2 regions of the Pseudoalteromonas sp. C12FD-1 genome follow, and region 2 is predicted to be linked to the other one. Evidence: riboswitches for the same ligand, from Rfam matches in the RefSeq annotation. Region 2 holds a riboswitch; the other holds the start of a gene.
The links. Region 2 has a riboswitch for lysine ahead of lysC (lysine-sensitive aspartokinase 3). Riboswitches for the same ligand answer to the same signal wherever they lie in the genome.
Positions count from the first base shown of each region.

Region 1: another riboswitch for lysine. It lies ahead of dapA (4-hydroxy-tetrahydrodipicolinate synthase); the one in region 2 lies ahead of lysC (lysine-sensitive aspartokinase 3).

Region 1 is NZ_JBBEVD010000048.1:69,892-73,951, reverse strand. Features, by position in the region: gene WDB87_RS05720 (protein adenylyltransferase SelO) at 1-1,114, opposite strand, end outside; gene WDB87_RS05715 (DNA-3-methyladenine glycosylase I) at 1,117-1,821, opposite strand; lysine riboswitch at 2,013-2,209, shown strand; gene dapA (4-hydroxy-tetrahydrodipicolinate synthase) at 2,338-3,222, shown strand; gene WDB87_RS05705 (2,3,4,5-tetrahydropyridine-2,6-dicarboxylate N-succinyltransferase) at 3,238-3,978, shown strand; gene WDB87_RS05700 (PLP-dependent decarboxylase) at 3,978-4,060, shown strand, end outside.
Region 2 is NZ_JBBEVD010000063.1:62,642-66,701, reverse strand. Features, by position in the region: gene nhaD (sodium:proton antiporter NhaD) at 1-1,128, shown strand, start outside; lysine riboswitch at 1,227-1,399, shown strand; gene lysC (lysine-sensitive aspartokinase 3) at 1,474-2,859, shown strand; gene WDB87_RS08850 (4'-phosphopantetheinyl transferase family protein) at 2,877-3,620, opposite strand; gene WDB87_RS08845 (sodium-dependent transporter) at 3,759-4,060, shown strand, end outside.

The DNA.
Region 1 (4,060 bases), on a different contig from region 2:
CGGTTAAGGTATCAAAGGTATTGGTGTAATCGAGCTTATACTCTTGAAATAACAATAATAGCTTACTGACAAGTTCCACATCGTCTTCGTTATGACCTGCTAAGCCCAGTTTTTGCGCCCACATTTGATTGTACTGCTCGTTAAATAGCGTTGAGAACTGGCTGATTATAGGCGTCATTAAACTTACAGCTTGTTCGTCGTCATCATTTATCAGCGGTATTAGGCTCTCAGCTAAACGAGCGCAGTTCCAGCTCGCTATGTTTGGTTGATTACCATAAGCATAACGACCTTGCTTATCAATTGAGCTAAACACAGTATCAAAATCAAATCTATTCATCATTGCACACGGGCCGTAGTCGATAGTTTCGCCGCTTATTAAGGTATTATCAGTATTCATAACGCCATGAATAAAGCCCACTCGCATCCAGCTAATAACCAGCGCTAGCTGACTATTTATAACGGCTGCTAAAAAGTCTAAATAGCGCTGTGCCCCTGTTGATTTTATACTTGGGTAATGACGCTCAATAGCTACATCAGCTAATTTTTTTAATCCTTCGACATCACCTTGAGTTGCTAAATATTGAAACGAGCCAACCCGAATATGGCTACTTGCCAAACGGGTAACAATTGCGCCTGGTTGTGGCGGATTACGATAAACAACTTCACCAGTGCCTACAACAGCCAAACACCGCGTGGTTTTAATCCCTAAGCCATGCATAGCTTCGCTCATAATATATTCACGTATAGCTGGACCTAGTGCGCACCGCCCATCGCCCCCTCTAGAATACGGGGTAGCACCAGAGCCTTTTAATTGAATATCCCACAGCTGGTTTTTATCATCACTTATAGCACCGAGTAAATGTGCTCGCCCATCACCCAAACGTGGTGAAAAGTGTCCAAACTGGTGCCCAGAATAACCAAGCGCTACCGCCTTTATTTGCTGTGGTTCATTGCCTGCAAAGGTACTAGCGCGCAGCTGTGGCTCAACAACTATATTAAACTGCTTAGCTAACGATGCGTTCCACAGCAGCAATTGCGGGGCAGCAACACTTGAGGGTTGATCCTCTATCGCGAAATTATCTGCTATGTCTGTGTATCTTGGCACTAGATTCATGGTTAATCCTCTGTTTGTTGGCTTATGCCTACACGGTTATCGCCCACACTGTAAGCCACAATTAAACTCAGCTCTTGCATGCTTAAACCACTTTGTTTTTGCATTTCGTTAAAAAATGCCTGCGCAGCAGTGAGTGATTTTTTAGTTTGCAGCCCGCCATCAATTATTTTATGCGCTCTTAGGTAACTTTCTACATCCCGCGAAAGTAAAAATGTATCTTTACCAAGCGCTCTTAAAGCATAGGGGCCAGTATTTCCACCTAAACGAGCGCCGTGTTTTTTTAAATGCGCCCATAAACCAATAATATTATCTGTTGGCCACTGGGCAATAAACTTGCTAAAACTGCCATGCTCCTGTGCTATTTCGTGGATCATGTAAGCATTTTCAGGAATCGTTTTCACTTTTTTATAATTACGAATAATGCGCTCATCCGTTGCTTTTTGCTCTAGCATATCGGGCGGCATCATTAATAACTTATCAACACTAAACTGCCAAAAAACCTCTCTAAAGCCCGGCCATTTGCTGTTTATTACCGACCAATAAAAGCCACTTTGAAAAACCTTTCGGGTAAATTCTTCAAGCCAGTCGTCGTCACTTAACGTGCTTAACGCTTTTTTAGATAAAGGTTTTGCGAGTAATAACTTAAGCATTTTTTCAGAGCCTTTTCGCTCTACCGCTCGCTTATAAATATCACTAAATTTTTCCATACTTATTAAATACCTCGCTGCTTATAGGGTTAGTGTACGAGAAAAGCAGCCAATACGTAACCACCGCTATTTTCGATGAGCTGTTCTGTATTTAGCAGCTTGACACCTAGACGGCTAAAATGTTTTAATCGCCGCAATTACCCTATTTAAATTGTATTTTGTTAAACCTTTTGTGTTTACGCAAAATACAAAGGGCTAGAAGAGGTGCGTTATTCAGGTAGCGTATGTTAGGAGCGCAAACTCCAGTGAGCATACGCCAGGGGAATACCGCCGAGAGGTAAACGCTTTTGCGAAGCAATTACTTCGGGCGACTAGGTTGAATCCTAGCGACTGTCACCAATAGCAGCTTTAAAGCAGCTTATTAGTTTGGTGGAGAGCTTCTGGTCTTAAATAATAAGGCCGTGCGCCCTATTATTTTAAGCCCATTCGCTCTTCGAATACTGTTCGAACGACGTTAATGCGGCTCACATCATACAGCCTCCTTAATATCTCGAACACCTTATAGGTTCGTAAGAGATGATCAACAACTTCAATTTAGACGACTACGCACTGTGGACAGCGCTTGTTACGCCGTTTGATCAACAAGGTAATGTTGACTACGACACGCTCACAACACTTGTTAGCGCACAAGAAGCGGCACAAAACGGTATTTTACTGCTCGGTAGTACAGGTGAAGGCTTAGCCCTTACGCTTAAAGAGCAGCAAGGCATTGTTGAGCACGTGTGCCAATTAAAACCCAGCGTACCGCTTATGGTTGCTGTGGGCGGTAGTAATTTAGCCCAACAAGAAGAATGGGTTAGCTACTGTAACCAATTACCTATTCACAGCTACTTATTAGGCTCGCCGCTTTATGCAAAACCAGGGGCTGTAGGTCAAACACATTGGTACGAAAGCTTATTAAACGAAAGCGCGCATCCGTGTATGTTGTACAACGTACCTGGGCGCAGCGGTGTAAGCATTCCTATCGAAACCATTGAAAACTTAAAAGCGCACCCAAAACTTTGGGCCTTAAAAGAAGCCAGTGGCAACATCACACAATTTGAAGCATACCGACAAGCCGCGCCTAATTTAGCGCTATACAGTGGCGACGATGCACTTATGCCCTACTTTGCCCAAGCAGGTGCAAAAGGCTTAGTCTCGGTTGCGGCCAATGCATGGCCTTTACAAACACACGAGTTTGTAAAACGTAGCCTAAGTGGCCAACACCCCAATTTATTTGCTCAGTGGACTCGCGCTATTAATAGCCTATTTGCTGTAGCAAACCCTATTCCCGTTAAAGTGCTAATGCACCAACAAGGCCGCTTAAGTAGCCCGTTGCTGCGCCCACCTTTAACACACCTTGAGTTAACGCAAACCGATTGCATTACCACTGCAAACGACACCATTTTATCTTGGCATTAAATACAGGTTTTTATAATGAGCTGGTTAGAACTACTAAATAATTTAGAATCGGGCGCAGTACGCGCAGCATCACAAAACGAAAGCGGCCAATGGGAAGCTAACGTAGAAGTAAAACAAGGCATTTTAGAAGCCTTTAAAAATGGCACTAACACTGAGTTTGCAGGTGGTTTTGTAGATAAACACAACCTTGCACCGCAAGAATTTAGCACTGAAGATGGCGTGCGTATGGTACCAGGTGGCACCAGTGTTCGCCGTGGTGCATACGTCGCTAAAGGCACTATTATTATGCCACCAGCGTACGTAAACATTGGCGCATACATCGACGAAGGCACTATGGTTGATAGCCACGCATTAGTGGGCTCGTGTGCGCAAGTTGGTAAAAACGTACATTTGAGCGCAGCTGTGCAACTTGGCGGTGTACTTGAACCAATTGGTGCAAGCCCAGTCGTGGTTGAAGACGATGCATTTATTGGTGCAGGTTGTGTCATTGTTGAAGGCGTAGTTGTTAAAAAAGGTGCAGTACTGGCACCAGGCGTACGTTTATCTGCAACCATTCCGGTATACGACTGCGTTAATGAGCGTCAGCTTGATAAAGGCGAGCCAATCCCAGAATACGCAATTGTAATACCTGGCTCTCGCCCAGCGTCTAATGAATGGGCTCGTGAGCAAGGCCTAAGCATGTCGTGTGCGTTAATTGTTAAATACCGCGACGAACAAAGCGATGCATCGTTATTGCTAGAAGAGGTTTTACGATAATGAGCTTTTTGAGCACGCCTATCAAGGCCGCCGTAAATACACTTACTCAGCAACTTGATACCCCTTTTTTTGTTTACGACTT
Region 2 (4,060 bases):
ATACTTTTTGTTAACCCACTCCATGGGCAAAGCCCTGCAACTATTCAGCACCTTCTTAACGAAAACATATTAGAAATAGCCTCGCTATGGCTGTTTTTAATGGCCGCCATGACCTTTGTTGCGTATTTAAATTCAAAAGGATTTATAGAAAACATTGTGCACCGGGTTATGCCTAAAAGCATTAGTGAACGACAACTTATGTTTTTAGTGGGGGGCTTTGCCTTTTTGTTTTCGTCTATTTCTGACAATGTGACCGCTACGCTTATATCACTTGCTGTGGTTATGTCGTTAAAGCTGGAAGCTAAAAAGCTGATTAAATACGCCACACTTATTGTGTTTGGGGTTAACTCTGGCGGTGTATCGCTAATAACCGGTGATGTAACCACCTTAATGATATTTTTGGACGGCAAAGTGTCTATTGCAAACTTATTACTGCTCATAGCGCCAGCGTTTATAAGTGTAATGCTATTAGCGCTTTTACTCTCTATTGGTATGAAAGGGCAAATAGAGTTTGTGGGCTCGCAAAAAAAACGTATAGAAAAAACCGACATCACTATTGCCATTATATTTTTATCAACCGTGGTAAGTACTTTAACCCTTAGCGTAATTTATAGCGTACCGCCGCTACTCACATTTTTATTTGGTTTATCGGTTATGTTTTTAGTGGCGCAATTTTTAATGCGTAAAAAAGACATAAACAAAGACATCATCGATTTTGTTCGCGAGATAGAATACGACACACTACTGTTTTTTGTTGGGGTGCTTTTACTTGTTGGCGCATTAAAAGAAATTGGTATTTTAAGTAAATTTACCGATTTATATACAGTAATGGCACCTGAGTACGCTAACTATTTAATGGGAATACTATCTGCAGGGGTCGATAACGTACCGCTTACTGCTGCGCTATTAAAAGCAGATATAGTAATGAGCCAGCAACATTGGTTGTCGTTTACCTATGCAACAGGTGTAGGTGGGTCAATGCTTATAATTGGTTCGGCAGCGGGTATTATTGCCATGAGCAAACTTAAAGCACTTACTTTTACGAGCTACTTTAAATTATCGCTGCAATTATTAATTTGTTATACCGTAGGTTATGCAGGCGCTTACTTTATGGGTGGTTTTGTTTAATTTTTACTATAAATGCTTGACACCTAGACGTCTAAACGATAACTTTCAAAGCCCCGCTAATTAGCGGGGCTTTGTTTTATTAGCCAGCGGTTAATAAAACATTCAGAAGAGGTGCGATACTTAGGTATTTAATGGTAGGTGACGAACGCCCATAACCATTAAAGAGGGAAGTACTCGCCGAGAAAAACAATGGTACGTCGCTATTGTTTTTCGGTTTATGGGGCTGAATCCTCAAAACTGTCACCAATATAGGTGGAGAGCTTCTGGCAGCGGACACATCAAATGCATTCCTTTGCCAAGTTCTTCTTGTTTTTTAGCGGTTAAAATACCGCGAAAGGAGACTAAATGACTACCCAATCAGTGCCACAAACAGTACCAGGCGCAAAATCAGATTACATCGTTGCCAAATTTGGCGGAACCAGTGTTGCAAACTTTGAAGCGATGAGTCGCTGTAGCGAAATTATTGTTGCAGATAAAAGCGTGCGTATTGTAGCAGTGAGCGCCAGCGCCGGCGTAACTAATCACTTAGTTGCACTGTGTAAATCAAGCATTACCCCAGAGCAGCGCCAAGAGCACATTGACGGCGTGCTAGCTATTCAGCAAGCAATTTTAGATGAGCTCTCGCTTGATGCCGATTTAGCCGTAGGTTTTAACGAAACGTTAAAAGCGTTTCAAACGTTAGCCCTTGAAACACTAACAACGGATCAGCAGCACGATGAGCTACTTAGTTTTGGTGAGCGCTTATCGTCGTACTTATTTGCGCAAGTGCTACGTTTAAAAGGCTTAAATGCCGACCGTTTTGATGTACGTAAAGTACTTAAAACCGACAGCCAGTTTGGTAAAGCAACACCCAATGTTAAAGCCACAGCGCAAGCGGCTAAAGAGATTTTAATTCCGTTATTAGATGAGCAAGTAATTGTGACTCAAGGTTTTGTTGGTAGCGACGAATTTGGCCAAACAACCACGCTTGGCCGTGGTGGCTCAGATTACAGCGCAGCATTACTTGCTGAGGCGATTAACGCTAAAAGCGTACATATTTGGACCGACGTAGTGGGTATATTTAGCACAGACCCACGCTTATGTGCAAAGGCAACGCCAATTGCCCGTTTAAGCTTTGACGAAGCCGCAGAAATGGCCACCTTTGGCGCAAAAGTATTGCACCCAGCCACTATTTTACCAGCCAGCCGTAGCCATATTAATGTATTTGTAGGCTCTAGCCGCGAGCCAGAGCGCGGTGGCACGTGGATTGAGCGTGAAAAGTCACAGCAGCCGGGTATACGCGCTGTAACGCAACGTAAAAACCAAATATTGCTCACGCTTAAAAGCCCTGAAATGCTATTAGCAAGTGGCTTTTTGGCCAGAGTATTTACAATTTTAAGTGAGTTTAATATATCGGTAGATTTAGTGACTACCTCAGAAATTAGTGTTGCTATTACCTTAGATAACGCACCCAATGCCTCGCGCCCTGAGCTTGAGCAAGCGTGTTTAGATAAGCTAGCTGAATTTTGCCATGTGTCGGTTGAAAATAACTTAACCTTAGTGGCGCTAATAGGCTCAGAAATACAGCTACGCCAGCACGAAATGAACTTAATGAACGTATTAAAAGAGTTTAATATTCGATTAATTTGCCATGGTGCAAGTAAGCACAATTTATGCTTTTTAGTAGAGCAAAGCGAGTCAGATACCGTAGTGCAAGCAATACACAGTCGCTTATTAGAAAGCGCTGCCTAAGCTTATATGCCAAGTAATTAAGTATCTAAATTTTTAAGCATAAAGCACCGCCAGTCGGTGCTTTTTTTATGCGCCACGCTTATATCAAACCCCTCATTGGCAACCATTATGGTGTTACTCGATGCTGTAAGGTTTAACAAAGATAATTCATCAAATACATTTGGGCTAAGCAATTGCGCTATTGGGCGGCTTGTTGCTTTAGCGAGTGCCTCTTTTAAGGTCCAAATTCTAAAAAAGCAGTCGGCTTGCTCTTTTATAGCCAAAGGGGCGGTAATTAAGTCAATTTCAGCCTTATTGTAAAAATGCTTTGCGAGCTTTTCGAATGGGCGTTTTAAGCTTATTTTTTCAATATCAAACCCAAATTCAGCCTTAGTAACATTAAGAGCTACACCAACTAAGCCATGAGAGTGCGAAATACAGGTATTAATAACGCTGCGGTTTATATGGAGCTGCAGCTTTGAGCACTCTTCATTAAAGAGGGTGCTCATTTTATTAAGCGGTACGTGCGCGTATTGGGGCTGGGTATGCTTGGCAAGCTGCTTTAGCAATATGCGCGATGCTACATATTCTTGCTTTGCTTGCATGCGTTTACGGCGATTTATAACGCTTATCTCAAACGGGCTTAGGTACTGGGTTAAATCGAGGAGTTCTACATTAAGCGTGTTTGCATTAAACACTAAAATAGTATTGTTGCTAGGGGGTAAATCGCTATAAAAAGAGGGAGCAATGCTTAGGGTGTTTTTAAAAAAGTGGTTAGTCATACGCGCTTAAAATAAGTGAGTGCTGTAATTATGAGCGGTTAACAGCGCTTATTTATGCCAACAGCAATTTTATTACTCAGTTGGCATTAAATATGGTTTAATTCACAATAATCAAAGAATAACAGAATTTGTAGATGTATGGCACAAGTGCGTGATGGATTTCAAAGCCGATTTGGTTTTGTTTTAGCCGCTGCAGGCGCAGCAGTGGGTTTAGGTAATATTTGGGGTTTTCCTACTCAGGCGGCCAACCATGGTGGCGGCGCATTTTTATTGGTTTACTTTGTTGTTATATTTTTACTTGCGCTACCTGCGCTTTATACCGAACTTTATTTAGGCCACCAAGCGCAAGCAAACCCAGTAAAAGCATTGGGTAATGCGTGGCAAAACACCAACAAAAAAGTAGGGGCTGCCGCCGGGTATATAGGCCTTGCGGGCGCTGT